Regions from separate parts of the Exiguobacterium sp. A1_3_1 genome, predicted to be linked through region 1. Evidence: a T-box and tRNA genes for the amino acid it is inferred to sense, from the RefSeq annotation. Region 1 holds a T-box; the other holds one or more tRNA genes.
What was found. A T-box is a leader RNA that pairs with one kind of tRNA and senses whether it is charged. The one in region 1 lies ahead of leuS (leucine--tRNA ligase), so its partner is inferred to be a tRNA-Leu.

Region 1 (15,553 bases):
ACTTCTTCGGACGGATAAGCGTCTCCCCTGGAAACAATTCTCCTGTCTCCCATTTGCGATAAACGTTCGTATAATCAAGTGCCTGGTGTTCAACAAATCGTTTCGTCATCTCTAGCGGATTTTTTTCAAATCGACTATCTAAGTCATATAGTTTCATCAAAATTGCGATGGGGATCACCTCATTCCTCTTCACCTAGATGAATCCGATAAACCGGCTCATATCGCGGTGAAACCTCTGGTCGTACTTCAAATAGAACGAGTTCACGAACAGTCCACTCTATTGATCGGATCGGACTCGTCTTCCATTCGGCTGCCTCAGCGCGCCACTTTTTCGCGATCGTGACATGCGGAACGAATGGTCTGGTCGAATTCGGATCAATCTGTTCCACTAATTGAAACAATTCTTCCGATTCCGTTCCAAATCCTACGACGCGTGGTCGTTCATCCCGACCGAACGTGATCAAACGATCGAATCGTAGCACGAACGGTTCCATCGTACGCGCGATCTGCTGTAACTGCTGTTTCCACGACTGCTGTTCTTTTTCCTCCAATGGACCGAAAAAACGAAGTGTTAGATGATACTCTTCTAACGTATAGACGTTACGAAAGTACTCAGGTAGCGATAACCGTTCAGCAAGATTTGCCAAATCTTTAGAAGGGATCGGCAAAGCAATGAAAAAGTGTCGTTCTTGTCTCATCGTCGCGCTCACTCCTTCATACGACCACTGATACCATACAGAATCGCGCCTAGGATACTACTACTTGTATATACCCAAAAGACGGTATAGATTGTACTCTCCTCGAGTACAAAACCACTCATCAGATTAAACAACGCTGTCGCGAGTCCCGTCGTCGTCGCCATATATGTACTGACGGCTGTTGCGACCATCGTCTCTGGAACGAGAGTTCGCACATAATCTAAGGCGACAGGGATCAACAGACCAACGATCATTCCTTGCATAGCAGATAATACCCACAGCATGACGATTGGAAGTTCTAAAGCAATCATCGCCGTCCGCGCAGCCGACAACAAGGAAACGAATACAAGAACCGGAATCGCTCCGAATCGTAATAACAGACGCGAGGCGATGCGCATGAACGGAATTTCGCACAGAACGGCGACGAAGAATAATGTTCCGACGAGTGCCGTCGTCTCGTCACGAATCGTGACGTAACTGCCAAAGTAATAATTGTTGGCGAAGATGGGTCCGAAGATCAAACTCCCCCCTGCTAGGAACAACAGGAAGCGTCGATTCGAAAAGAGCTGTTTTAACGGTACGGGTTGCTGATGTGAAACATGCACGCTGCCCGTCTCTTCAATACCGATCAGCACAAGGAAACCGAGAACCCATGCTGCACCGGTTGCATAAAAAATCAGATTTAGTCCGCCACCCTCAGTGATTTGCCCAAGAATGAAAACAGCTAAAGCGAACCCTGCTGAGCCGAAAAGACGTAAAGCGCCGTAATCCACTTTACGCTTTCGCGTGTACTCGATCGCTAATGTATCCACGAGCGGAATATGCGCGCACTGGAACAACGCCCAAACGCAAGAAATCAATAATAAAAGTAGATAAGCAGACGTCAGTAAGTAACTGAGTGTAAAAATACCGGCAGCAAGCATCGCGACGAGCAAGAGTCGTTTCGGTTTTCCGAGTCGGTCCGCCGCGATTCCCCAAACAGGTTGTAGGAAAATGGAGTGAATCGGTCCAATCGCAACGATTGTTCCAATCTCTGAAGCCGACAGTCCGAACGCGTCGTTTGAGAAATAAAGCGCGAGATACGGAATGAGTGCTCCTTGTCCAAAGAAAATAAAGAAATATAAGGCTTGGAAATGATAGGTTTGACGATTTTTCACACGGAACTTCCTTTCAAGAAGCAATCCCCCCATCTTTACGATGCGGGGATCATCAATCATTATTTTGCGAGCTCATAAATCGCTTCTGCATAGATTGCGACAGCAAGCAATAGTTCATCAAAATCAACATATTCATCGACTTGGTGAGCAACTTCAGGACCACCCGGGAAGACTGGACCAAAAGCAACTCCCGCCGTCAATGAACGCGCATATGTGCCGCCACCAATTGCTATCAGATCAGCTGATTGGTTCGTATGGCGCTCATAGACGGCACTTAGCGTCTTGATCAATTCATGGTTTGGATCAACATGGTGCGGTGTCATGTGCGTCCGCGTCTGCAATTCAAAACCATATCCTGCCGCGGCTTCCTTGATGATTTGCAAACGTTCCGTGAAGTCTGCTGTATACGGGTAACGGATATTGATTGATGCCGTTCCTTGCTCTTCGGCGTAACGGAATACACCGCCATTGATCGTTAAGTCACCTGTCTCGTCTGAAGCAGCGACACCCATCGCTACACCGCGAGAATCCCGGAACATATGCGTCACGAGTTGAATGTAACGACGACCGTTATAATCCAAGTGAAGCGTATTGAGGAAACGTGCCAAATGTAAAGCAGCATTTTTACCATTGTCCGGCTCCATCGCATGGGCTGCGACACCATTGACATCAAGTATGAGACCTTCCGTTTCTTGCTTGACTGTTCCCGTCAAACCTTGTTCTTCAAGATAAGCATGGAAATCCGTCTCAAGCGTTCCTACTTCGACGACACGAAGAAGCGCTTGGGCATGACCTGGAACCATGTTCGGACGTTCGCCACCTTCAAAACGAACGAGATGGTAGCCTGTATCAGATGCTTGCGCTGGTTTCCCTTGAATCAATAACCCATCATAGAGTCCTTTTTCCGCATTGATGATCGGGAAGTCGGCATCTGGTGCAAAACCAAGTGTGGGCATCTCTTCATGTTTGAAGTAATGATTGACACAACGCCATTCACTCTCCTCATCCCCTCCTGCAATCAGACGGATGCGCTTCGAGAGTGGTAAGCCAAGTTCTTTGACGATTTTCAAAGCGTAATAAGCTGCCATCGTCGGTCCTTTATCATCGATTGCTCCACGTGCATACAGTTTTCCATCTACAAGCGTCGGGTTGAATGGACCGTATGTCCAGTGATCGCCACCAGCTGGTACGACGTCTAAGTGACAAAGAATACCGAGTAACTCTTCCCCTTGACCATATTCCAAATGTCCTGCATACCCATCGACATTTTTTGTCGTGAACCCATCGCGTTCCCCTGTCGCGAGCATCCAATCGAGGGCACGTTTGACTTCATGACCAAACGGCGCGCCCTCTTCGATCGTGGATTCGTCGAGTACACTCGGAATCCGTAATAATTCTTTTAAATCTTCTAATAAGTCCTCGCGACGTGCGAGTACTTCCTCTTTCCAATTCACCATCTGATTTCGCTCCTTCATTACGGGTTTTGGATTCGTTTCCTATACACCTTCCTAGTATAGCGAATATTCGTTCAGATACGAACATCCAAATTCTGTTTTCTTTTTTATTTATTGAAATGACGAACATTAATATAAAATAAAACCTAAATTATCGACTTTACAAACCATTTGAATATATTTTTTATGAAAACGTTCGGTTAAATTACTTGCATTTTAATATCAAAACGTTATACTAAAGGCGAAACAACTGGATATTGCATTGTCTTTTGTCACCCGAAGCTTTAGAACACTATTCTATCCATTGGGGGAGTGGTTATACCAATGAAAGATTCTACAGACCGTATGTTGACCCGGATTAAATCGATCTATCTCTACATCCAAGAGAACGGAGCTACTACGACAGCAGAGTTGGTTGAAGAGTTTGGCATCACTTCAAGGACCGTCCAGCGGGATTTGAACGTGCTTGAATACAACAATCTCATTGTGAGCCCTCGACGCGGTACATGGACGTCGAGTAAGAAACAAAAGCAAGCGGGTTGATCCACTGTTTCACTATGTATATCTTTCGATGACGCGATTCTTCGCGTCTTTTTTTGTTATCTTTTTTAAAACGTAGGGTATAGCTATTGGGAGAAGGAGATGATGAGAATGAATATTTTAATCATTGGAGCAAACGGAACGACAGGACGCAAGATGGTCGAATTGATCGCTAAACAAGAAGATCACCAAGCGATCGCGGTCGTACGGGAAGAAAATCAAATCAACGATTTGATTGCACTCGGCGCATCTGAAGTCAGACTTGGGGATTTGACGAAGGATGTCAGTGGCGTCATCAGTAACGCGGACGTCGTCATCTTTGCAGCGGGTGCTGGTGGCGCATCGGACGAATTGACACGCGCCGTCGATCAGGAAGGTGCGATCAAAGTCATCGATGCAGCAAAAGCCAACGGGATCGATCGTTTCCTGATGCTCAGTTCAGTCGGTACGGAAGAACCGAAAGGCGAACTAAAAGTGTATCTTGAATCGAAAGCAGCAGCAGACGCTCACCTCAAAGAAAGTGGACTCAACTATACAATCGTCCGTCCTGGTCCGCTCAGCTACGATGACCCAACAGGTACTGTTGAAACGAAAGAGCATTTTGATTCATACGAAGATCGTAAGGTGTCTCGTGACGATGTGGCAGCGCTGTTCGTTCACTTGATTGATCATCCGACACAATCTCGTGTATTCGAAGTACTCAGCGGTCCTTATCCGATCGCAGAAGCACTACGTAATCAATAATTAAATCCCACAATAAAAGGCGATGGAATGTACATTCATTCCACCGCCTTTTTGCTTTGCTTATTCAGGTTGCCAATCAAATAACGACAATTCCTCTTGTGTCAGTTCACGGTAGTCCCCGAGTGCAAGTGCCGAATCAAGCTCTAAACGACCAATCGAGCGCCGTTTCAAGAACGTGACCTCTTTACCTAGGGCAAGCATCATCCGTTTGACTTGATGGAACTTCCCTTCCGTGATCGTCAATTCAAGCGTTGAATCTGTTTCTGTCGTCGATAAGATGACGAGTTTTCCTGGCTTTGCCTGATAACCGTCTTCTAAGGTGACGCCTGCCGCAATTGCCTCGACGTCTTCTTGCGTCAATACACCTGTCACTTCCGCGTAATACGTTTTTTCAACGTGTTTTTTCGGAGACATCAAGGCATGATTGAACGCTCCATCGTTTGTCAGTAACAACAAACCTTCTGTATCCTTATCAAGTCGTCCGACCGGAAACGGTTTGAAATACGTCACGTCTTCAAACAACAGATCGATGACGGTCTCATCTCGTTTATCCTCCGTCGCACTAATGACACCCGGTGGTTTATTCATCATCAAGTAGATGTATTTTTGATACGTGACCGGTTCGCCGTACATCAGAACCTGTTGTGACTCGACATCGACATGTTGTTTCGGATCACGAACGATCTCACCATCGACTTGAATTGCCCCTGCCTTGAGCAAAAGTTTTACTTCTTTTCGGGAGCCTGCCCCCATGTTGGATAACAATTTATCTAGACGCATGATTTCGTCCTCGTTTCAATGAAAATTTACGCCCTAATATGACCTCTGCTAAACCACTCCAAATCGAAAGTCCAGCGAAAATCACGATTCCAACTACCGCACCGATGATCAGGATCAACAGAGATGCCCATGTCGTCTCTGGTAAGAAGGACACCATTCCCCACTTCACGAGCGCGACAACCGCCCCCATCAACGCACTAATGATTAGAATTAACGATGTCCGGCGCAAGACGGTACTGAATGGAAACTTCACTGTTTGTGTGATTCGGAAGAACATCAATCCCGTCGCAACAAGGTAACCGATGATCGTTGCATAACCGGCACCTGTCCCGTCACCTGTTAAATGAATCAACGGTGCATTCAAGAGATACTTCGCAAGTAGTCCGGCAATCGTCGCAACAATCGTGAAGTATTGCCGGTTGATTCCTTGTAGGACTGCCGCTGTGACCGAATACAAGGCGAGGAACAACGCACTTGGCGCATAACTTAAGAGATAGACCCATGCTGCCTGATCTTTCGGGAAGAGCACATGGAACGTTTCTTCACTGAGGAGAATCATCCCGACGACTGCCGGAATCGTAATAAAGAAGACGAGTTGATAAATCTGCGAGATTTGAGCCCGTACTTTCCGCATATCTCCCTGTGTGAATGACGCTGTCAACAGTGGCGTCGCAGACAGCGATAATCCAGTCGCAACAGATACTGGAATCAGAACGATTTTATGACTATCCGCAATCAGATAGGCCGTTGCATTTCCAGCAGCTTCGAGTGTATAACCGATACTTTGTAATGCTGCATTCATCGTATTCTGGTCGATGACTTGATAAAGCGGCGTCGAAACGCCTACCATGACGATTGGAATCGCATAGGCTAACAACTCTTTGTACAAATCCGTTAACGGGCGATCCGGCGAACGGACGGTTTGAGTTGCACGGAGTTCTCGTAATCCACTCGCACGTTTACGGAAATAGTAAATCAGAACGACTATACTTCCGATTGCTCCAATAAATGCGCTGAATGTTGCAATCGTCGCTGCCCATGCTACCCCAGAATCAAAGAGATAGATGGCGATGCTGACTCCTGCGAGCAAGAAAATGATTCGGACGATTTGTTCTAAGATTTGTGAAATCGCGGTCGGTCCCATCGATTGATATCCTTGGAAGTATCCACGCGTCATACTCATCGGCGGAATCAAGAGTAAAGCAAAACTGACTCCTCGAATCGTCATCGTGACGGCATCGACGTATGCCGCTGAATCGACGTCCCCACCCGGAATCGCTCGGTGGGCTAAATACGGAGCGAGGAAGAATAAGGCGAGAAAAGAAACAACGCCGGTCAAGGACATGATTTTCAAACCCGATCGATACAATCGCTCACTCGTATCGTATTCCCCAAGCGCATTATACTTGGCGACGAATTTTGAGACGGCAACGGGAATTCCCGCTGTCGCGACACCAATCATGATCGTGTAATAGTTGTAGGCATACGTATAAAACATGATACCTGTAGCACCGACCATGAACTGGAATGGAAAGAGGTAGATCAAACCTAGTGCGCGGGAAATCAGTGACGCACCGGATAGGAGCATCGTCCCACGAACGAATCCCGCATTACCGGGAGAAGTGGACTGTTTATTGTTGACTGTGGACATGGTAACATCCCTCACGCTTTCTAATTTTTAAACTCGACACTCTAATCATGACTGTCTCATTATACAAGTTCTCTCGTACACAATTGCAAATCATTATACCGCTGTCTTTCTGGAATTGAAAGAGACGGTTTGTTTACAGTCGCAACTTCTGCTAAAGTGAAACAAGCAGAATTCTATGAATGAGGTGACCATATGTACGATGTAATCGTAATCGGGGGCGGACCGAGCGGCTTGATGGCAACGCTCGCCTCCTTACAAGCTGGAGCTCGAACACTCCTGCTCGATAAAGGGAATAAATTAGGAAGGAAGCTCGCAATCTCTGGCGGCGGACGCTGTAACGTCACGAATCGAAAACCACTCGACGAGCTCGTCCAGTCGATCCCGGGAAACGGACGTTTCTTATATAGCGCCTTCTCTCAATTCAACAATGAATCGATCATCGAACTCTTCGAAGGATTTGGCGTCGCACTTAAAGAAGAGGACAACGGTCGGATGTTCCCTGTCTCAGATAAGGCAGCGGATGTCGTTCGTGTATTGATCGATCAAATCCGCGCGCATGGTGCCGAGATTCAAACGGATGCGCAAGTCGCTACGCTCGATTTCCATCCGGATGGTTCTTTTGCAGCTGTCATATTAGAGAATGGCATGCGTCTTGAAGCGAAAAGTTGTATCGTCGCGGTCGGTGGTCAATCTGTTCCGCATACCGGTTCAACGGGTGACGGCTATCCGTGGGCTGAAAAAGCGGGTCACACGATCACGGAACTCTTCCCAACGGAAGTTCCGATTCTGTTAGGTGATACGTTCATTCACGAAAAAACATTACAAGGGCTGTCGCTGCGTGACGTCGCTCTAACGGTCCACGGTAAAAAAGATAAGGCGATCAAGACACATACAGGTGATCTACTGTTCACACACTTCGGTTTAAGTGGTCCGATTGCTTTACGGTGTAGCCAATATACGATCAAAGAACGCAAACGTTCGAAAGAAACGATCGTTCATCTATCGATTGATCTCTTCCCGGACGAATCCCTCGGTGCCTTAACGGAACGTTTCCAAGCAGCCATTGCCGCAAATCCGAAGAAAACAGTCCGCAATGCTCTTCGTGGTTTCGTACCAGAACGGTTGCTTGAACTCCTATTCGCTCGAATCGGCTTTGGCGATGAAGTCTGTACACAAGTGAAGAAACAAGACTGGACGGACTTCCTCCAACAATTGAAACGATTCCCACTCAGAGCAACGGGAACGCTCGATTTCGATAAAGCCTTCGTCACGGGTGGCGGCGTCTCGATCAAAGAGATTGATCCAAAAACAATGATGTCAAAAAAAGCCGAACGGTTATTCTTCGCTGGTGAAATTCTTGATATTCACGGCTATACGGGTGGATACAACATTACAGCCGCGTTCGTGACGGGTCATTGCGCCGGTAGCCACGCTGCAGAAATGGCACGTGACACTGTCTCTTAATATGAACAAGACCCGATTCGTCTGTGTTAATCAGAAGAATCGGGTCTTTTCTTTTTATGCATCAGTCAATCGGTGTGAACGATCGGCTCGAAAACTTATCTGTCTCGACTAAGGCAAACAATTCATTATCCTGTACGAAAATCCCTTTTGAACCATAGACCTTTGGACTTGCCGTCTCTCCCGTGATCGTCTGATCTTTCTGATCAATCGAATAGAGATAGAGTGCTTCTGAATCAAGTGTGTAGATGCGTCCTTGTCGTTCCGCAAGACCAATTGGTCGGAAGTCGGATTCGAATACTTTCTTCGCATCACTTCGCATCCCATTCGCCGGTTCAATTTTACTTCGTTCTACGATCGATAAATACGGCGGCTTTTGCTTTTTCTTTAAAGCCCGTTTTTTCTTTTCCGACGCATCTGGATCAATCTTAATTTTATCCTCTTTCATGGCGAAACGAGTCAATTCCACACGTCCGATTGCACGGATATGATTGATCGTATAGAATTCCTTTTTCTTCGCATCATATCCAAGCCCATGGAAACTGTCTCGAATCGTCGTCCCCTGTACTTTTTCACGTTTTTCTTCGCTCCAGACACCATCTTTTCGCGTGATTGTCACGAGAATCTGATTCGATGTCAATAAAGCGACGGTCTCTCCGTCAACGAGTGTCATGCCATCGAGGCCAGAAAGAAGTAATTTCCCTTCTTCTAATTGGAAGGAGGCATTGATCCTCTCACCTGTTCCACTAATTTCAAAGAAACGATAATCGTCTGTGACGACGAGGTACGACCCGATGGAATCATCATATAACATCTGCTGGACATTCTTAATTAATGGTTCTTCCGGATTCGGAATAGCTGAAGGCGTTTTCGTCGGCACCTGTTTGACAGCTGCCTGATGCTTCGATTGCGTCTCGATTTTCGCGAACGTTTCCTGAATACGCGACATCGTCTCTGGTTTTGAGAAGACGAGCAGTACACAAAGAATCAAACCCGAAACGACGGCAAAAATCGTTGTATAGACTATATAAGATCGTTTCATTGATGGTAATCGCCTTTCTTTCTCGGTTTCTGATTCAGTGTAGCAGAAGGACGTTCAAAAAAAAAGCGGACTTGCGACGGAAATGAAGAAACCCCCTCCATTCGCGTCAAACGAATGAAAGGGGCTATGGCTTAATTTGCTACGATGTTGATTAATTTTTTCGGTACGACGATGACTTTTCGAACCGTCTTGTCGCCGATCCATTCTTGTGTCTTTTCGTCGGCAAAGGCAAGTGCCTCGATTTCTTCTTTTGTCGCGTCGATGTTGATTTCGATTTTCGAGCGAACTTTTCCGTTCACTTGAATGACGAATTCCATCGTATCGCTGACGAGTTTCGATTCATCGAATGTTGGCCATGCCGCATACGTCAATGTCTCTTCAAATCCAAGTTGTTCCCAGAGTTCCTCACCAAGGTGCGGTGCAACTGGTGTTAACAATTGGATGAACCCACGAAGGAAGTGACGCGGAAGCACCGGCTGTTTGTTTGCTTCGTTGACGAAGACCATGAGTTGCGAAATTCCGGTGTTGAACTGGATGTTCGCGAAGTCTTCCGTAACCTTCTTGACCGTCTGGTGGTATGTCCGTTCGAAGTCAGCATCGACTTCTGTGACATCTTGAATGTCTGCTGTCCGTTCGAACAAGCGCCAGACACGATCGAGGAAACGACGCGCACCGTCAAGTCCGTTCTCAGACCAGGCAACTGATGCATCGAGTGGACCCATGAACATTTCATACAAGCGTAACGTATCCGCACCATGCGATTTAACGATTTCATCCGGATTGATGACGTTACCGCGTGATTTCGACATTTTCTCGTTGTTCTCTCCAAGAATCATCCCTTGGTTGTATAACTTCTGGAATGGTTCTTTTGTTGGCACGACGCCTGCATCATACAAGACTTTATGCCAGAAGCGTGCATACAATAAGTGGAGAACGGCGTGTTCCGCACCACCGATGTAAATATCGACTGGAAGCCAGTATTTTAATTTTTCTGGATCCGCGATCGCCTCTTCATTGTGCGGATCGATGAAACGAAGATAATACCAGCAGCTTCCGCCCCATTGTGGCATCGTATTCGTCTCGCGACGCCCTTTCATTCCTGTTTCAGGATCCGTATAATCCAACCAGTCTTCCGCAAGCGCAAGTGGTGATTCGCCTGTACCAGACGGCTTGATCTCCGGAATGATTGGAAGTTCGAGCGGTAATTCCTCTTGGCTAAGCGTCTTCATCGAACCATCTTCCATATGAACGACTGGGATTGGCTCACCCCAATACCGTTGACGACTGAACAACCAGTCGCGGAGACGATACGTGATTTTCTTGCGTCCGACTTGATTCGTTTCGAGTTCAGCAATCATCGTCTCGATTGCTTCTTGTTTTCCAAGACCATCAAGCATATGCGAGTTGACGTGTTCGCCCTCTCCTGTATAGGCTGCTTCATCGACGTTTCCACCCGCGACGACCTCAACGATTGGCAAGTCGAATTGTTTCGCGAATTCATGGTCGCGCTCATCGTGTCCTGGAACTGCCATGATTGCACCCGTTCCATAAGAAGCAAGGACATAATCAGCGATCCAGATCGGAAGACGATCACCTGAGATTGGATTGACGGCGAAAGCACCCGTGAAGACGCCTGTTTTTTCCTTCGCTAAATCCGTCCGTTCGAGGTCTGACTTCGTTTGGACTTGCGAAATGTACGTATCGACGGCTTCCTTGTGATCCGCTGTCGTGATGTCAGCTACGAATGGATGCTCCGGCGCAAGCACGAGGTACGTCGCACCAAAGATTGTGTCCGGACGTGTCGTAAAGACCGTAACTTGTTTTTTATGTCCATCAATCGTGAAATCGATCTCAGCACCTTCTGATTTCCCGATCCAGTTCCGTTGCATCTCTTTAACAGAATCCGGCCAATCGAGGTCATCGAGATCTTCAAGAAGACGATCCGCATATTCCGTGATTTTCAAGACCCACTGACGCATCGGAACACGCACGACCGGATGATTTCCGCGTTCAGATAATCCGTCGATGACTTCTTCATTCGCAAGAACGGTTCCAAGTGCCGGGCACCAGTTGACCGCGACTTCGTCCACGAACGCAAGTCCTTTTTCATACAACTTCGTAAAGATCCACTGTGTCCATTTGTAGTACTTCGGATCCGTCGTGTTGATTTCACGATCCCAGTCATAGGAGAATCCAAGTTCTTTCAACTGACGCTTGAACGTCTCGATGTTTTTCGCTGTGAATTCACGTGGGTCATTCCCTGTATCGAGGGCGTATTGTTCTGCTGGTAACCCGAATGCATCCCAACCCATTGGGTGCAAGACGTTGTATCCTTGCATCCGTTTCATCCGTGCGAGGATGTCCGTTGCTGTGTAGCCTTCCGGGTGTCCAACGTGGAGTCCGGCACCTGACGGATACGGGAACATATCAAGGGCATAAAACCCTTCTTTTTCTGGATCTTCTGTCGTGACGAAGGCGTTGTCTTGATCCCAACGCGCCTGCCATTTTGGTTCAATTTCGCGATGATTGTACGGCATGTCTTTTCCTCCTCTAATCTAAAAAAAACCGGTCCTCCGCCCCTAGGAATAGGGACGAAAGACCGGTTTGGCTTCCGCGGTACCACCCACGTTGTCTGTCTATGACAGACCGCTTGATTCACAGATAACGGTGTGAAGGACCGGATTCGCTACTACGACTTCACGAATCGTGCTCCCTGACGAGTTCACGGTTGTTACCGACTGGTTCGCACCTTCCACCAGCTCTCTTGACGGCACCTTTCCCCTACTACTTCAGTTCCATGCATTTGACTATCTTTTCCTAGTGTAATCTGTTTCTTCCTCAAGCGTCAACGCTTCCGTAAAATTTCCTCGATTTCCGCATGCGATCGCGCAATATGATCTGCTTGTTCTAAGCGTTGCGCTGGCATCCGGTCATCAAGAAGCGCAATCACTTCCATACCTGCTGCTTTTGCGCCGATCATCCCGTTTGCAGCGTCTTCAATGACGAGACAATTCTCAGGTGCGTGCCCGATTCGTGATGCCGCAAGTCGAAAAATCGCAGGATCCGGCTTCGAACGCACGACTTCTTCCCCACTGACGTAATGCGTGATTGGAAGCTCGTAATGACGGATGACGCGTTCGATTTTTTGAAGCGAACTCGAAGAAGCGATCCCGATATCGTAACCAAGAGACGTCGCTTGTTCGATGACTTGTTTGACTCCCTCTTTTAAACCACACGCCTCTGGTTTTGCATGAATTTGAAACAAGCGATGTTCTTCCTCAAGTAAAGCACTCGCTGTTTCTGGGAGCTCGTGTTGCGCGACAAGTTCTTCCCACATCTCATCTCCTGTTTTCCCCATGAATGTCGCATACTGAACCGGATCGAGCGGAATCGATAACGTTTTGAACATCTGCTGGTGGACCTCAAAGTAGCGGATTTCACTATCTAAGATGACCCCATCCATATCAAAAATAAGACCTCGTTTTTTCAAGACACATCCCCCTCAATTGATCTATCATGATTTCAGCATATCAAAAAAACGACTACACGATGTAGTCGTTTCACCTTCTTCATTTAGTTACTGTTTAACTTGTCGCCATTTGGACACTGGTTTGTCGGTAAGCCGGAAAATAATCCGAATTAGCATCTGACCCGTATCGTATACACAACTGATCGTATATGGCTGGTTGAAGAATCGATTTTCCTTGATGATACTCAAATAAACGGTACCCGGTGTAACGGCATTTACTCTCAAAGAGACTATCCCGTTCTTGATATCCACCTCCGAGATGTTGTTCGACGAGACCGCGTGCTTTCGCCTGAAGAATCGCTTCGTACTCAAGTCGTTGATTTGGGAACATCTTCGCTTCGTCCCGCTTACAACCAATCAAATGACCGTGGGCATATTCTTTTCCGAGCAATACGAAGTATCCACCAACAGGTTTTCCGTCGATTTCCGCAATCAGTAACAATGGCTCACAGAGTGGATTCGCTTCAAATAATTGCTCAAAATAACTCGCCGTAAAATAGTAATGAGCCGAAGCATTCTTCCGGTCCATCGTTTCATGATACAACGCCAAAAAAACAGATAAATCGTCTCGTGTTCCTGTTCTAACGGTTAACGGTGAAGCGAGCGATTTACGAATCATACTTCTCGTTTTCTTATGGAACGTCTGCATGATTTCTTCTAGTGAGGGGCGCAAATCAATGCTCGTCGTATGACGGATGAAAGAAGCTTCCGTCCAGTTACGCATGAGTCGTTCATTGCCCGTCAACGGATTAAAGCGAATCATTTCCGAGACGACCGATTCTTGCTCCGCCCACCTTTCAAACGATAGACGTGCATGCTGCATTTCAGTTGCGGTTAAGCGACCGACGATTTCCGGTCCGCCGTAGCCATACGGCGTGATGAGATCTGAATAAGGCGTATCAAAAATCCGACGCTTTAAAAAGGGATAGAACAGTGTTCCCGCATGACCTTCATAACGGAATAACACCGCTTGCTCAGACGGTCTAGCGTTAAGCGTGACGTATTGGTGACTGTAGAAGATATCAAGAGGCTGTTGCTGTACGTGTGTCGTCCAAGTTGCGGCATCTGTGATGAATTGACACCTTTCCATTCGTGCACCTCCAGTCAAAAAGAAGCAACGTTCACATGAACTTTCTTTTCAAGTTCTTGATTAGAAAGTACCCGTTTCTTTGCCGAAATATTCCATATTAATAATGATTTGTTTTATAATTAGCGCATTAATGATGTAAAAAAAAGACAGCGAATCTAATGTCCGCTGTCTTACAGATGATGCTCATGATGTGATTTTAGGAATGGCACGAAGGAATACGACGCCTGCTAACAGAATCAATCCAATCAATGTCAAGAAGACCGCTGACATACCGGATAAATCGTAGATCAACCCTCCGACGGTCGGACTGATCATCCGTCCCGCTGAAGCGGCAATATTGACGTATCCCTGGAACTCTCCTTCTTTTCCGATTGGCGCGAGTCTCGCCGCCATAGCAGGAACCGCTGGCCAGATGAACATCTCACCAATCGTCAAAATGATCATCGCGACGAGGAACATCTTGAAGCCGCCTGCGAACGGAACGATCAGATAAGACAAGAGGAAGATTCCTGTACCGGTCATCAATTGTCGCTTCAAGTCATCTCCAAACCACCGGAGAATTGGTGTTAATAAAGGTTGTGCGAACACGATGAGTGCTCCGTTGATCGTCCAAAGAATCGAGTACTCGGAAATCGTGACACCGAGCGATTTCGTGTGTACGGCAAAGGTTCCTTGCCATTGCACATAAACGAACCAAAGTAAGGCATACCCGATCGAGACGAGCAACATCGTCCGTGCCGCACCGCGCGCAAGGGGTGTGCGTGTCGTTTCGATCTCGTCATGTGCCGCATGCATCCGCGCTGGTGCCTGAATCCAGGATAAACCGACTAACAAAATGATGGCAAAGGCGATGTAGAGGACGAGATTGGCGATGAAGATGTACTGAATCGAAAAGGCAGCGATTTGACCACTGACTGCTGTCCCGAGCGCTACACCGACGTTTTGTGCGACATAGATCGCATTAAAGGCACGGCGCCCGCCTTCCGGCCAGATGACACCCGTCATCGCGTAGATCGTCGGAAAAACCATCCCACCGACGAATCCAATCAATCCAAGCATCGCGACGTATCCGAGGTACGTCTGATGAAATAGCAACAAGCCAACGGAAGACAGGACAAGTCCGATGACACTGATGACAAGCGTCTTCTTGCCACCGAGACGGTCAAACGCTTTTCCACCTAAGTAGTTTCCGACGATTGCTAAGGCAGAGTTGACGAACAATGCCATCCCTGCTTTTGTCATCGACTCTCCTAAATATTCATGAATATATAATGTATTAAACGGCCATAAAAAAGAGGATCCCGTCGTATTGATGGCCATCGCAAGGACGAGGATCCAGACCGCTTTTGGTAATTTTGGCATACCTGTGGTCCTCCTATTTCATTCTCAACCTTGCCACTTTACGCA
Region 2 (15,553 bases), on a different contig from region 1:
GAATTCACGGGTCGTGTCTGCCCAGCGCCATGTGAAGGATCGTGTACGTTGTCGATTCATGAACCTGCGGTCGCGATCAAAGATATCGAACGGACGATCATCGACATCGGCTTTGAAAAAGGATGGGTCGTGCCCCGAATTCCAGCAATACGATCGACACGTTCGATTGCCATCGTTGGATCTGGTCCTGCCGGTCTTGCGGCTGCCGATCAGCTGAATCAAGCCGGTCACCAAGTGACGGTCTACGAGCGGGAAGATCGGATTGGCGGATTACTCACGTACGGTATACCAGCCATGAAACTTGATAAAGAGGTCGTACAGCGCCGTGTTGATTTGCTTGAAGCAGAAGGGATCCACTTCCGGACGAACGTCACGATCGGTGCAGATATCACTCTCGAGACACTTGAAGCGGAGTATGACGCCGTTATCTTATGTGTCGGCGCGACGGAACCACGCAAATTAACGGATGCGCCAACGCGTGGGGGTGGTTATGCGATGGATTATTTGACAGGGGTGACACGTCACGTGCTCTCGCAAGAACCGTTGTCTGCTGATCACGATGCGAAAGATAAAGATATTCTCGTCATCGGTGGAGGCGATACCGGAGCGGACTGTGTGGCAACAGCACTCCGTCAACGCTGTCGCTCCGTCGTCCAATTCGGTAAACATGAACAACCGGGTACGACGCGTGCAACAGGAAACATGTGGCCGGATACACCGTCACTCTACTCCATCGATTATGGGTACGCAGAAGCGTTGCAACAATTCGGTCGGGATCCTCGTGAATACTTGATCGCGATCAAGCGATTCACAACAAGTGAATCGGGTCAAGTCACCGGTGTCTGGACGATTCAAACGACGAAAACAAAAACTGAATCGGGTACAGTGATCTTTGAGGAGATCGAAGGGAGCGATCGTTACTTCCCAGTCGATCAAGTCTGGATTGCCATTGGATTCAGTGGTGTCGAAGAGAACGTACTCGAACATTTAGCAGTCGCCTCGGAACGTGGGAAAATCAAGACGACACGTTACGCGACGAACCGTCCAGGCGTATTTGCCGCAGGTGACGCAAGACGTGGTCAATCATTGATCGTCTGGGCGATTCGCGAAGGTCGTGAAGTAGCAGAAGCCGTTGGACAATATTTAAAAGCAATGCAACAAACAGGCTAAATCACATCGTCTGGATTTTCTGGCATCATCGGAAATCCAGGCTTTTTTGTGTTTGGCAAAGAAATCTGCCAGTTCAAAAATAACTATTGATTTTGTTTCAAGGTGAAACACCGAAAATATTTCTGCTATTCTTATAAAATGAAGAGGAGGTATGACAGATGAATTCAGAAATCATCTATTTCGTATGCGAGAGTGGAATGGCGAGTAGTATCATGGGGGCTACGATTTTAAGAAAGCGCTTACTTGAATGTGGTATTACGACAGACGTCAAGACATGTCGGATCGCAGAACTACCTGATCAAGCAGCTTTTATCGTCGGAGAAACGCAACTCGTCCATCGACACGTATGGAAAACACATTGTTCGGTTCATCCAGTCGATCGGATTCTTGATCCGACTGCATATGACGTCATCCTCGAATCTTGGCAGAAAAGAGTGAGGCTGCATGACTGAATTTACACCACGGGAACATGATATCTTATTTTTCCTCTTATCACGCGAGGAACCTGTTCAAATACAAGAGATTGCGGAAACGCTCGAGACATCGGAACGAACGATTCAACGTGAACGCGATCGTCTTGCCCAGTCTTTAGAAGATCATAATTTGCGTTTGACATATGTTCGCGGCAGAGGTCTCTTAATTGAGGGAACGGACGAAGCCAAACATGCATTACGGGACCAACTCTTATTGTCACATAAACAATTACCGAACGCTGAAGATCGCCAAGTCGAGTTAGCGTATCGGCTACTACAAGAAGAAGGGATGGTCAAATTACAGGCAATCGCCCATGCGATGTATGTGGCTCCGAGCACCGTTAGCCAGGATTTAGAACGGATTGATGAATGGTTTCTACAATATGACCTTGAAATCAAGCGCAAAAAAGGTATTGGTGCCGAAGTCATCGGCGAAGAAATCAACAAACGCCGTTTACTGATTTCATTGATCTTTACGCAATGGGATGTTCTCGCTTTCTATCGGTTGTTACAAGGCGACGCCGGGCAATTACCTCATCTGTTACGCATGAATCGAACATCCTGGCTTGAGATGATCAATCAAGCGTACGCGGTCATAGCGCCATTGACGAAAGAAGGGCGTCTCAATGACCGACAAATCATGCGTGCGACACTCAGCTTAGCTTTACAAGCGTTACGCAAAGATCAGTTTCCGATGCGTTACGAGTTAAAAGCGTATCCGGTCGAAATCCTCAAATGGGTGGAACGCGTCGAAGAGCGTTTACCTGACACGTTGTCGATTGCCGAACGCCAATGGTTATCAGAAGAATTGCGTGCTTTCTTTCAATCGGACGCAGGAGATACGGAGGAACTCGTCACGCGCCTTCGTGTAAAACGATTGATTGAGCATGTCTCCTTATTATATGGAACGAACTTTACGAAGGATCACGCGCTAGAACGCGGACTCGTCTCGCATATTCAATCGTACACACGTCAAAATAGCGTCAATCCGTCCTATGTCATCAAACAAATCGAACGGGAATATCCGCGCTTGTTTGATGCGGTCAAACAAACAGCACTGTCGATCTTCACCGATGCGACATTTGAAGACGTAGATTTAGCATTTTGGGTCATGCATTTCGGTGCCGTGCTCAGCAAACCGACACCAAAACTCCCATATCGTGTTCTAGTCGTCTGCTCTGCTGGACTCGGTTCCTCGAAGTTGTTGATGAATCGGCTACGGCAAGAATTCGCTGAACTCGAGCACATCGATAACTCGTCCCTGTTTGGCATCGAACGGTTACCAATCGACTCGTACGACTTTGTATTGTCGACTGTGCCATTGCCTGACATTCGTCCACCACATCTTCTCGTCAACCCATTGCTTCCTCAGGATGAGGTCGAACGGATTCGGAAATTAATTCTCGCCTTGCCTAAATCCTTTCAACCGGCACCGCGAAAGACGAAAACGGAATGGCTCGAACTTGAGCAATTGCATCGGCTCGTTGCGTCGTCCATTCAAGTATCGGACGGATTCCGAATGGAACGGTTAGAGCGGGTGGGCGATGGGATTGAATCGCTCTTGTTTGAGATCAGTACACGCATGGTCGAGCAAGGATTGGCGAAGTCAGCTGTTTCGCTCTCTGGACAATTGCTACGTCGTCATGAGATGTCAGGTCTTGGTATTCCGGGAACGCGGCTTGCGCTGTTTCACGGACGCGATGCGACGATTCAACGAGGGGGATTCCTCATCTTTGAATTGCCTGAACCGATCGACTTGCTCGGAATGGATCAACAGTTACAATCCGTCGAACGGCTCCTCGTCTTGGTCGCACCGGAAGAGACCTCGAACGAACTGCTTGAATTACTCAGTTCGATCAGTGCTGCGATCATCGAGAGTCCCGAACAAATGGATCAATTCGAGTTCGGGGAGGAACAGACGATTCGTCTGCTATTGAATCGAACGTTTCGAACGGTCATTGATCAGTTCCTCGGTCACACTTGAAAAAATCCCTGTCACTCCATTCCTGAAGTGACAGGGATTTTTTTATGTCAAGCAGGCTTCTTTCCAGTCTGTCCAACTTCTTGGACAAAGACTGAACTAGGAAAGATTGAGTAAGCGCTTGCAGTACTCTTACAATAAGGTCATAGCAAAGCAATCATCTTATCAACTCATACACGAAATGGAGGCTAACACAATGGCGACAGCTCAAAATGGAGCACGGGGCATCCGTGTACAAGTTCAACGGTTCGGAAGCTTTTTAAGCGGTATGGTCATGCCGAACATCGGTGCATTCATCGCCTGGGGGATCATCACGGCACTGTTCATCCCAACTGGATGGGCACCAAATAAGGAACTCGGTGAACTCGTCGGTCCGACAATCACCTATCTTTTACCGTTGCTGATCGGATACACGGGCGGGAAATTAATGCATGACGTCAGAGGAGGCGTCGTCGGGACGCTCGCGACGATGGGGGTCATCGTCGGAACAGAGATTCCGATGTTCCTCGGTGCCATGATCATGGGACCACTTGGCGGATACGTCATCAAAAAGTTCGATCAGTTGATCGAAGGAAAAATCAAGCCAGGTCTCGAGATGCTCGTCAACAATTTCTCGGTCGGGATCATCGGTGGGTTGTTGATGCTCGGTGGATTCAAAGTATTCGGACCACTCATGACAGGTCTTGACGACATCATGGCTGCAGCAGTTGGTGCGATCGTCAGTGCACACTTGCTACCATTAGCGAGTTTGTTCATTGAACCAGCGAAAATTTTATTCTTGAACAACGCCATCAACCACGGCATCTTAAGCCCACTGGGTCTCGATCAAGTAAACGAGGCGGGCAAATCAGTTCTGTTCTTACTCGAAGCCAACCCTGGTCCGGGTCTCGGATTGTTACTCGCTTACTCGTTCTTCGGTTCTGGTGCGGCAAAGAAAACAGCACCGGGTGCCGCGTTCATTCAGTTCATCGGTGGGATTCACGAAATTTACTTCCCATATGTCTTGATGAAGCCGGTCTTATTGCTTGCGATGATCGCAGGTGGTATGAGTGGGATCCTCACATTCGTCCTATTTGATGTCGGTTTAGTCGCACCTGCTTCACCAGGTAGTATCATTGCGGTTCTTGCAATGGCATCCCGCGGTTCTTACGTCGGATTGATCGCCGGTGTCCTTGTTTCAGCATCTGTGACCTTCGTTGTCTCAACTGTTCTGCTGAAGACAAGCAAAGCAAAAGAGACATCCCTTGAAGAAGCAAGCGCGAACGTTAGTGCGATGAAAGGAAAACAATCGATTGCCTCGACACTCGTTTCAGCTGATGCTAAACCACTTGCAGAAGTCGAACATATCATTTTCGCTTGTGACGCTGGTATGGGATCGAGTGCGATGGGGGCATCCGTCCTTCGCAATAAAATCAACAAAGCGGGCTTACCGATCAAGGTAACGAATACGTCGATCAGTCAATTGCCGCAAAACGCCGAACTGATCATCACGCATCGTGATTTGACGGAGCGGGCGAAGGAACAGGTACCAACGGCAGAACACCGATCAGTCGATAATTTCTTAAATGCCGGATATTATGATCAACTTGTTCATGAGATCGAAACAGCACGAAATAAGATTTCTTAAAAATAAAGATAGAGATATTCAAGGAGGAATAAACATGACAACGACAATGAACCTTTCACCGGAACTTGTATTACTGAACCAACAATTCGCAGACGAGACGGCAGCCATTACGGCTGCCGGTCAACTCCTCGTCGATCATGGATATGTCGAAGCGGGTTATATCGATTCAATGCAAGAGCGTCACGCTTTATCAACGGTCTATATCGGTAATCATGTCGCAATTCCCCACGGAACAGAGTCGGCTAAATCACAAGTCAAGAAAACAGGACTATCGATTCTACAAGTACCGCAAGGCGTAACGTTCGGAACGGAACAAGCACGACTCGTCATCGGTATCGCTGGCGTCGGGGACGAACATCTCGAGTTGCTCTCGAATATCGCGGTCATTTGCTCCGATGAGGAGAACGTCGAGCGTATCGTGGCAGCGACATCAAAAGAAGAAATCATCGCCTTATTGACAGCGGAGGTGTAAGCATGAAAGCCATCCATTTTGGTGCCGGTAACATCGGACGTGGTTTCATCGGCTTACAACTCGTCAAGACGGGTTACGAAGTCTGTTTCGTAGATGTCAATTCGACGGTCGTCGATGCATTAAAAGCACGCCATACCTACGAGGTCGGTTATGCCTCTGAACAGGGAGGACGTGAACGGGTCGACGGCGTGACGGCGCTCAACAGTTTGTCTGAACCGGATCAGGTCATTGCAGCGATTCGCGATGCAGATGTGATTACGACTGCTGTCGGTCCGAGCTTGTTGTCGAAAATAGCTCCTTTGATTGCGGAAGGGTTACGTCAACGTGATCAACAGACACCTGTCTACGTCATTGCGTGCGAGAACATGATCGGTGGGTCAAAACACTTGCAAGCGGAGGTAGCGAAACATCAGACGGTAGCGGAGAACTGGTATTTTCCGAATGCAGCGGTTGACCGGATCGTGCCGCTTCAACATCACGAAGACCCGTTATACGTCGAAGTGGAAGAATTCTTCGAATGGGTGATTGAGACGACTGGACTACCGGAAGCTTATCCACGGATCGAAGGCGTCACTTATGTCGAGAACATCGAACCGTTCATTGAGCGGAAGCTGTTCACCGTTAATACGGGACATGCGATTGCTTCGTACCTCGGAGCACTCTTTCATAAAGAGACGATCGCTGAAAGTCTAACGGATCCACGCATCCGTCGTGGTGTCCAGACAGCACTTTATGAAACAGGGTGGTTGTTACTTGAAAAGTACGGCTTTAACCCCGTCGACCATAGTGCATATATCCAAAAGAATATGAAACGCTTTGAAAACCCGCGAATTCATGATGAAATCATTCGTGTTGCTCGTTCACCGATTCGTAAACTGAGTCCAAGTGACCGACTCGTCAAACCAGCGAAGGAATTGATGGAGCGTGGGATCGAAGCAGATGGATTAGCACGCGGGATCGCAGCAGCCCTGACCTATTTCGATCCAAATGATTCAGAATCTTCTGAATTGAATGCGTATATCACGAAATATGGAATTGAAGATGCGTTAAACGCATACCTAAAACTGTCAGCAACGGATCCACTTGGATCTCGAATCATTGAACATTATGAAGCGATGCAACAACAAGTCAATTCGATTGCTTGAGAATAAGTGTGCGCACCACCCTTCACGTCACGTGAAGGGTGGTTTTGTATATCGAATAACATGTAGCGCATCGTCATCGAAATAACCAGTTTTTGAAATTCTTCTATCACAATTTGATTACAATTTGTATATTCAATTTGTATATTCAATTTGGAATATTCGAAAACGAATATTTAGCGATTAAAATACATTGTACGCTATATGAACGGAACATCTCTATTCCGATTTTTCAGGTAAGAGAAGGTGATTATATGTTGAATTATAAAGTGAACGTATATAGATTAAACGGAGCACGACCAAAAGCAACAAAAGGAACCGGACCAAAACATTTGATTTATTCGAGTCAGTTTTCTTCACGTACACCAGTCCATTTATTGCATCAACTCATCTTGAATCGTTTGTTGGTTGAACAAGAAAAAAACCTTGAATTGACGTATACGATCGAAGTAAATGCGGTACTTGATCAATTCGTGATCGACGTCCGTGTCTTTTCAACAGATACGGTCAGTGTCCAAGTCGAGCGTGACTTGATTGAAATCATTGAACGTGAAGAAGTCCGTCATATCCCAGCGCTTGAAATCGGAAAACCGGATTTCGCGGAATTCGCTCACATCGTCTTAAAGGTCAAGGAAGGCGGACCACGCCTTTCACAAGAGGATACGCAACGAATTTTCAATGAGTCTGGAGTTCGAGGACGAATCATCCTGCATAAGGAACGAATCGACAGTCATGAACCGTCACATTCGATTCAACTACTGATTGGTGGGACGGAAAAGTCTTTATATAGTCTTTCGCAATACCAGCTTGATCCACTCTTCCGTAAACATGGGTTAACGATTCAATCCTTGAATCTGTTACCGTTTGATTTATTCATGATTCGTGACAAAATCGCGATGCTGTCTTCGGCAGATGCTTCGCAACTGTGGATCGATGACATCACGACATCCAAGAACGGACGATCACATCAGATTTGTTTTAACGATGGGAATGAATGCATGACGGTTATCTGTGATCTTCATGGATCAATTCGTTCTTATAAGTGTTCGTGATGGTTTAACTCTTCTTCGAATAGGCTACATTCTTAACAGAGGTTCTAACGAAGGGGAGTCGAACAATCATGTTATCTAAACAACAGACGGAAGAATTCAAGCAACGATTATTAAAGGAAAAAGAAAAGACGACATCAAACATCGAACAACGCGATATGGATTACGATGAAGGTGAATTGTCGAGTTACGATAATCATCCTGCCGATTCCGGCGATGAATTGTTCTTGCGGGAACGCGATCAAGCGATCACGGACATGCAAGAGGATATGCTCTCTGATGTGGATCGTGCCCTAAAAGCGATCGAGGACGGAACGTATGGCATTTGTAAGGTCTGTGGAAAAGAGATTGAGATTGAACGTCTTGATATCATTCCGGAAACGCTATTATGTATCGAGCATGCAAAAGAAGAAGCAGAACAAAACGAGAACGATCCGAATTCGCGACCAAGTGAAGAAGATGTACTGGATCCATCTGTTACAGCCCGCGGGAAAGACATCGACGGTGATACGGATGGATTCTCGAAAGTAAGTGATTTCGGTAGTTCCGATACACCGTCTGACCAAGAAGACGGAATTGACCCGACACGGTCTTGACCGGCAAAACATCTCCCGAAAATGGAGATGTTTTTTCTCGAAAAAAATCACAGATATTTACCGGAATTTTTTGACTTTTCATATAATTTTGGTACGATGGTATCGAGGGGGCTGTTTTAGCCTATATTAAAATGTAAGCGCATACAAGCATCCGTCTCACTGCTTGACCATTTTAGTTGAGGGAGGAAATAACGCATGATTTATGACATTCCGAACAAGCAAGGGTCAAAAGTACAGTACAAGGAACGGTATGAAAATTACATCAATGGAAAGTGGACGGCACCTGTCGGGGGAGAATATTTTGATAATGTCACACCTGTCACTGGTAAAGTATTGTGCCAAGTCGCTCGTTCCGGTAAGGAAGACATCGAACTGGCTCTTGATGCAGCACACGCGGCAAAAGAAGCATGGGGGAAAACGTCTGTAACGGAACGCTCAAACATTTTAAATAAAATCGCGAATCGGATGGAAGAAAACCTTGAGATGCTCGCTTATGCAGAGACACTTGAGAACGGGAAAGCGGTCCGTGAGACACTCAACGCCGATCTACCGCTCGCAATCGATCACTTCCGTTATTTCGCCGGCGTCATCCGTGCCCAAGAAGGTTCGGTCGGCGAACTCGATCAAGACACGGTAGCGTACCACTTCCATGAGCCACTTGGCGTCGTTGGTCAAATCATTCCGTGGAACTTCCCTCTCCTGATGGCTGTCTGGAAGCTGGCACCGGCTCTCGCAGCAGGAAACTGTGTCGTCTTAAAACCAGCAGAACAAACACCAGCGAGCATCATGGTGCTCATGGAACTTGTTGAAGATCTATTGCCACCTGGTGTCGTGAACATCGTCAATGGATTTGGTCTCGAGGCAGGAAAACCGCTCGCTTCAAGCAAACGAATCGCAAAAATCGCCTTTACGGGTGAGACGACGACAGGACGTTTGATCATGCAGTACGCATCACAGAACCTGATTCCGGTCACACTCGAACTCGGTGGGAAATCACCGAACATCTTCTTCGAAGATATCATGCAGGCAGATGATGCTTTCTTCGATAAAGCAATCGAAGGATTACTGATGTTTGCGTTGAACCAAGGAGAAGTCTGTACGTGTCCGTCGCGTGCCTTGATTCAAGAATCAATTTACGAGCCGTTCATGGAACGTGTTCTAGAGCGTGTCAAAGCCATCAAGATCGGAAATCCTCTTGATTCGGACGTCATGATGGGGGCTCAAGCTTCGAACGAACAGATGGAGAAAATCCTTTCATATCTTGAAATCGGTAAGTCGGAAGGCGCAGAGTGTCTCATCGGTGGAGAGCGTAACATGCTTGAAGGGGATCTTGCAGAAGGATATTACATCCAACCAACGATCTTCAAAGGACACAATAAGATGCGAATCTTCCAAGAAGAAATTTTCGGACCGGTCTTGTCGGTTACGACATTCAAGACGGAAGAAGAAGCGCTCGAAATTGCGAATGATACGTTATATGGTCTTGGTGCCGGAGTCTGGACACGTGATATGAACCGTGCTTATCGGTTTGGGCGTGCGATCGAAGCAGGACGCGTCTGGACGAACTGTTATCACCAATATCCAGCTCACGCGGCGTTTGGTGGTTACAAAATGTCAGGGATCGGACGTGAAAACCATAAGATGATGCTCAACCATTACCAACGGACGAAAAACCTACTCGTTAGCTACAACCCGAATAAACTCGGTTTCTTCTAAGTCGGAAAGGACGTGGATGCAAATGGTGGAACGTGTTCAGGCGACAGCAGCTTGTCTAGAGTTAATCGACCAGTTGAGAGAAAAACACGGTCCGTTGATGTTTCATCAATCTGGTGGTTGTTGCGATGGCAGTTCCCCGATGTGTTTTGCGCAGGGTGATCTATTCCTGGGAGATCAGGATAAAAAACTGGGAGAGATCGGTGGTTGTCCGTTTTATATTCATGAAGATCAATATGAGTACTGGAAACATACGCAACTCATCATTGATGTCGTGGATGGTCGAGGCGGAATGTTCTCTCTTGAAGGTGTCGAAGGGAAACGTTTTTTGACACGCTCCCGTGCGTTCACGCAAGAGGAATACGCTGAACTATCAGCATCAAGCTAAGGAATCAAACACGGTTTCGTCGAGGTGACTTGTTCATTCAGGTCGCTCGTACGGAATCGTGTTTTTTGTTCGTATCACGACGTTCGAACAGGATAAAAGTTGGTAATGCGGCATAAGAACGGTATAATGAACTCATATTTTGACGAGAAGATAGTTTCACACTATGACATTTTAGGGGGTCACCATGAAATATCCATTTTTAGGTTGGACAGGTCAAACGATCGGAGTGACGGCGCCCTCCTCCGGATTAAGTGAACAGCAACAGGAATGGGTCGAACGAGCAGTTGAACAGGTACAAGCACGACAAATGAACGTCCGTTTAGGCGAAACGATTTGGTCGCATCAACATGCTGAGAGTGCACCGGCTAAACAACGGGCCGAAGAATTGAACCGCATGATGACGGATGAGACGATTGATGCCGTCATCCCGCCATTTGGCGGGGAACGCGCCATTGATCTTTTACCTGAGTTGACGCTAGCTACTTACCAAACAAAATGGTTGCTTGGCTATTCCGATATCAGTACGCTATTGCTCAGTCTGACGCTTCAGACGGGAATTGCAACAGCACATGGTCCGAATTTCGTTGAGCTTCGAAGTGAAGAATGGGACGAGACGACAAGTGCCTGGCGACGAGTACTTGCGACGCCAACTGGAGGAACCGTTACACAGTGGGCTTCCGATCGTTATCAATCCAAATGGACTGATGAAGAACGTCCAGCAGGTTCGTTATTTCAGCTAACGGAAGCGACGGAATGGAAAGCACTTGATGAGCGAACAGAAGTGACCGGACGTATACTTGGTGGGTGCCTAGAGACGATTCGCCATCTGATTGGGACACCGTATGGAGATGTGCAGCGTTTCCAGCGTGAAGAGATCAACGGAGAACCGATACTCTGGTACTTTGAGGTGTCTGAAGCGAATTCGGCAGAGGTGCACCGGACGCTGCGACAAATGGCGTATGCTGGATGGTTCAACCATGCGGCTGGCTTTTTATTCGGGCGCACGTCTGCAAGGATTACAGAAGACCTGACATGGCTAAACGTGTATCAATATCTAGCGGATGAGACAGGCTTACCAGTCTTATACGATCTTGACATCGGTCATCAGCCGCCGCAGGTGACGTTAATCAATGGAGCGACGGGTACGGTTCGTATTCAAGGAAAAGATTCACGAATCGATCTGACGTTCAACTAAAAAGGAGAGCACGCAATGGCACGTCGTAAGTTTCAAGCATTAGGCGTTTATAAACGCGTCCATATCAATCCGGAGACACGTCGGATGACGTTACCGGAACCATTTTACGATGCACTTCGTCTAGAAGATGAATTGCTGATTGCACAAGTTGGAGATGTTCTCGTCATGCGACGTCCGGGGGAGGTCGTCGAGACAGAAACAGATTTATTGAGCGAACTCGTAGAAGATGGATTCACGGGTACAGAGCTCGTCCAAGAATTTGCCTACCGGCGTCAGCAACAAGAACAGCGATTACGTCAACAAGTCTTGCAGGATGAAGAGGATGACCATGCTGCTCAACTGAAGATCGAGTTATAACGGAAAGAAGGAGTGGGGCAGATGCGTCGCAGAACAAAAATTGGAATCGGAGTCATCGGATCCGGATTAGTAGCAGCGAGTTATTATTTTTACGAGATGGCAATCGCTACGAATCCAAAGCCATTCTTATCGAATAATCGAGATCTAAGTGACGAGATGGTCCGATTGATGCAACCTGGTCAGACATGGATCAAGGAGCAACCGCTTGAGCGGATCGAGATTGAAGCGAAAGACGGTTTAACGTTACGCGGGCATTTTCTTCCGTCACCTGTTCCGTCAGATCGGATCGTCATTCTCGTGCACGGGTACGGAGGCGTCGGAACGGATTTAGCCGGATTCGCCTATCTGTACCATCAGGCCGGTTTCCATGTCATGATGCCCGATAATCGTGGACACGGAATGAGTGACGGTCACTACATCGGATTCGGATGGCATGATCGGGAAGATTGTCTCAGTTGGTCGAACTATCTGATTGAACGGATCGGACAGGAGGCGAAACTATTCCTGCATGGCGTATCGATGGGAGGGGCGACCGTATTGATGACGAGTGGCGAACAACTCCCACCACAAATCAAAGGAATCATTTCTGATTGTGCCTATACGTCCGTTAATGCAGTCCTTGCGTATCAGATGAAGCGGATGTACCGTCTACCACACTTTCCGTTCTTAGGCATGACGAGCGTATTGACGAAGCTAAAGGCTGGTTATACGTTCCGTGAAGCATCTGCGCTGAAACAGGTCAAAAAGGCACAAGTACCGATTTTGTTCATCCATGGTGGGGCGGATACATTCGTACCGACAGACATGGTGTATGAGCTGTATGAAGCTTGTCCAACGGAAAAAGAGCTCGTCGTCATTCCGAATGCCGCTCATGCGATGGCCTATTTTGAGGATCCAGCATTGTATGATGATGTCGTCGAGAAGTTCGTTCGCAACATCTTGCGAAATGATTGACAACTCCGTTCTTTACCCGCTATATTAATATCATAAATCAACGTCGTCGTGGCGGAACTGGTAGACGCGCTAGACTCAGAATCTAGTGGTGGCAACACCGTGGAGGTTCAAGTCCTCTCGGCGGCATAAATGATTGAAGGAGGCAATCCCAGCAGGGGGTTGCCCTTTTTTTATTGCTGAATAGAAAACGATTACAACGAATAAAAATTCAGAAATATTTATCTTTTTAGAATTTTTCTGGTAAAATACGTTTTAAAGAGGGTACTCTTCAGGGAAAGTACTAAGTGAAGTAGACAATCTTTAACACATAGGAGAGGGGAAACAAACATGAAAAAAGGGAGTATCTTGCTAGCGCTCTTGATGAGCTGTGTTCTCGTACTTGGTGCATGTAGCATCGGTTCGAAAGAAGAAGAGTCGTCTGAAGGAAAGACTTATAAGGTCGGCATTGACGTCACGTATCCACCATTCGAATATAAAGACGGGGATACGTACAAAGGAATCGACATCGATCTCATGAAAGCAATCGCGAAGGATCAGAACTTCAAGATTCAATTTGAAGCGATGGACTTTAGCGGCATCATTCCGGCACTTCAAGCAAATCAATTGGACGTTGCCATTGCCGGTATGAGTATTACGCCAGAACGGAAGAAAGTCGTCACATTCTCGGATCCATACTTCAAAGCTGGTCTTATTCTAGTCGTCAAAGAAGATGAGAATGGTATTAAATCTGTCAACGATTTAAAAGGGAAAAAAGTAGCCGTCAAAAAGGGAACGACGGGTGCGAAATATGCAACGGATAACGCAGATAAACTGGGCTTTACAGTCACACAGTTCAATGACAGTCCAGCGATGTTCCAAGAAGTGAAGAATGGTAACGCTGCTGCTTTGATTGAAGATTATCCTGTCATCTCATATGCAAACAAACAACAAAACCTTGGATTAAAACTTGTCGGAGACCGTCTCAACGGGGACAACTACGGAATCGCTGTCTTAAAAGGTGAGAACGAGGATCTGATGAAGAAAATCAACAAAGGGCTTGCGAATCTGAAAGAAAACGGTGAATACGATAAAATCGTTGACACGTATCTGAAATAAGTCGCAAGGCGATAAGGGAGTGGGATAGCCAATGGAAGTGGTCAAAACCGCATTTCCATTTTTCTTGGAAGGGCTTCAAGTCACATTGTATATTTTCATCATCGCGGTCATCGTCGGCTTTCTGATTGGCTTAGTCGTCGCATTGATGCGGTTATCACCATCAAAAATCTTAAACGGGATCGCAATTGTCTATATTGATGTCATTCGCGGAACGCCGTTCATCGTTCAGTTATTCTTCATCTATTTTGGACTCAATTCGCTCGAATGGTTATCGATGGACCGGATGTATGCAGGGATACTGACGGTCGCAATCAATGCCGGTGCTTATTTTGCGGAGATCATTCGAGCTGGTATCCAGTCGATTGATAAAGGACAAACAGAAGCTGCGCGTTCACTCGGGATGACAGGGCGTCAAACGATGGTACAGATCATCTTACCGCAAGCATTCCGACGGATGTTACCAACGATTACGAACCAATCGATCATCAGCTTAAAAGATACATCGTTGCTGTCGATCATCGGAATCGCTGACTTGACGCAACAAGGTCAGGTTCAGCAATCGACGACGTTCGAACCATTTATCGTCTGGTCTGTCGTCGGATTGATGTACTTCGTCATCATTTATCTCTTGTCCTTAGTGGCGAAGTTCTTGGAACGGAGGTTTACATTACGATGAGTATCATTGAAGTGAAGAACTTAAAAAAATCCTTCGGTTCGAATGAAGTCTTAAAAGACATCAACGTCTCGATTGCAGAAAAAGAAGTCGTTTGTGTCATCGGTCCGTCGGGATCTGGGAAAAGTACGTTTTTACGCTGTTTGAATCGATTGGAAGAGATCACGGGTGGCACGGTCATCGTCGATGATTTCGACATTACGAGTCCAAAGGTCGATATCAACAAGGTCCGGGAAGAAGTCGGGATGGTCTTTCAACATTTTAATCTCTTCCCACATAAGACCGTGCTAGAAAACGTCACGCTCGCACCGATTAAAGTGCGTAAATCGGATAAAGAACAGGCGAAACAGCGGGCACTTGAACTACTCGATAAAGTCGGATTACGTGAAAAAGCGGATAATTATCCAGGTGAATTATCTGGAGGTCAAAAACAGCGGGTCGCGATTGCCCGCGCGCTTGCGATGAATCCGAAAATCATGTTGTTTGATGAGCCAACGTCAGCGCTTGACCCGGAAATGGTCGGTGACGTGCTTGCCGTCATGAAACAGCTTGCCCTTGAAGGCATGACGATGGTCGTCGTGACCCATGAGATGGGATTTGCTCGAGAGGTTGGAGATCGCGTCTTATTCATGGATGGTGGCTATATCGTCGAAGAGAACGTGCCACAA

Region 2: it has a tRNA-Leu gene. The T-box ahead of leuS (leucine--tRNA ligase) is inferred to sense a tRNA for this amino acid. The anticodon was not compared.

What each region holds. Positions count from the first base shown of each region.
Region 1 is NZ_WBYY01000025.1:6,500-22,052, reverse strand. It holds gene F8N00_RS04470 (hypothetical protein) at 1-178, opposite strand, end outside; gene thpR (RNA 2',3'-cyclic phosphodiesterase) at 180-698, opposite strand; gene F8N00_RS04460 (MFS transporter) at 707-1,855, opposite strand; gene pepV (dipeptidase PepV) at 1,915-3,312, opposite strand; gene F8N00_RS04450 (DeoR family transcriptional regulator) at 3,634-3,852, shown strand; gene F8N00_RS04445 (SDR family oxidoreductase) at 3,961-4,593, shown strand; gene F8N00_RS04440 (pseudouridine synthase) at 4,654-5,373, opposite strand; gene F8N00_RS04435 (putative polysaccharide biosynthesis protein) at 5,360-7,024, opposite strand; gene F8N00_RS04430 (NAD(P)/FAD-dependent oxidoreductase) at 7,217-8,488, shown strand; gene F8N00_RS04425 (hypothetical protein) at 8,550-9,527, opposite strand; gene leuS (leucine--tRNA ligase) at 9,659-12,064, opposite strand; T-box leader at 12,112-12,334, opposite strand; gene F8N00_RS04415 (HAD family hydrolase) at 12,373-13,017, opposite strand; gene F8N00_RS04410 (peptidoglycan bridge formation glycyltransferase FemA/FemB family protein) at 13,112-14,146, opposite strand; gene F8N00_RS04405 (MDR family MFS transporter) at 14,330-15,508, opposite strand.
Region 2 is NZ_WBYY01000014.1:2,337-17,889, reverse strand. It holds gene F8N00_RS02895 (glutamate synthase subunit beta) at 1-1,170, shown strand, start outside; gene F8N00_RS02890 (hypothetical protein) at 1,329-1,622, shown strand; gene F8N00_RS02885 (BglG family transcription antiterminator) at 1,615-3,627, shown strand; gene F8N00_RS02880 (PTS mannitol transporter subunit IICB) at 3,821-5,251, shown strand; gene F8N00_RS02875 (PTS sugar transporter subunit IIA) at 5,286-5,723, shown strand; gene F8N00_RS02870 (mannitol-1-phosphate 5-dehydrogenase) at 5,726-6,868, shown strand; gene F8N00_RS02865 (hypothetical protein) at 7,120-7,917, shown strand; gene F8N00_RS02860 (TraR/DksA C4-type zinc finger protein) at 7,986-8,510, shown strand; gene adh (aldehyde dehydrogenase) at 8,706-10,226, shown strand; gene F8N00_RS02850 (DUF779 domain-containing protein) at 10,249-10,611, shown strand; gene F8N00_RS02845 (S66 family peptidase) at 10,796-11,806, shown strand; gene F8N00_RS02840 (hypothetical protein) at 11,822-12,163, shown strand; gene F8N00_RS02835 (alpha/beta hydrolase) at 12,185-13,117, shown strand; tRNA gene F8N00_RS02830 (tRNA-Leu) at 13,160-13,243, shown strand; gene F8N00_RS02825 (transporter substrate-binding domain-containing protein) at 13,445-14,212, shown strand; gene F8N00_RS02820 (amino acid ABC transporter permease) at 14,244-14,888, shown strand; gene F8N00_RS02815 (amino acid ABC transporter ATP-binding protein) at 14,885-15,553, shown strand, end outside.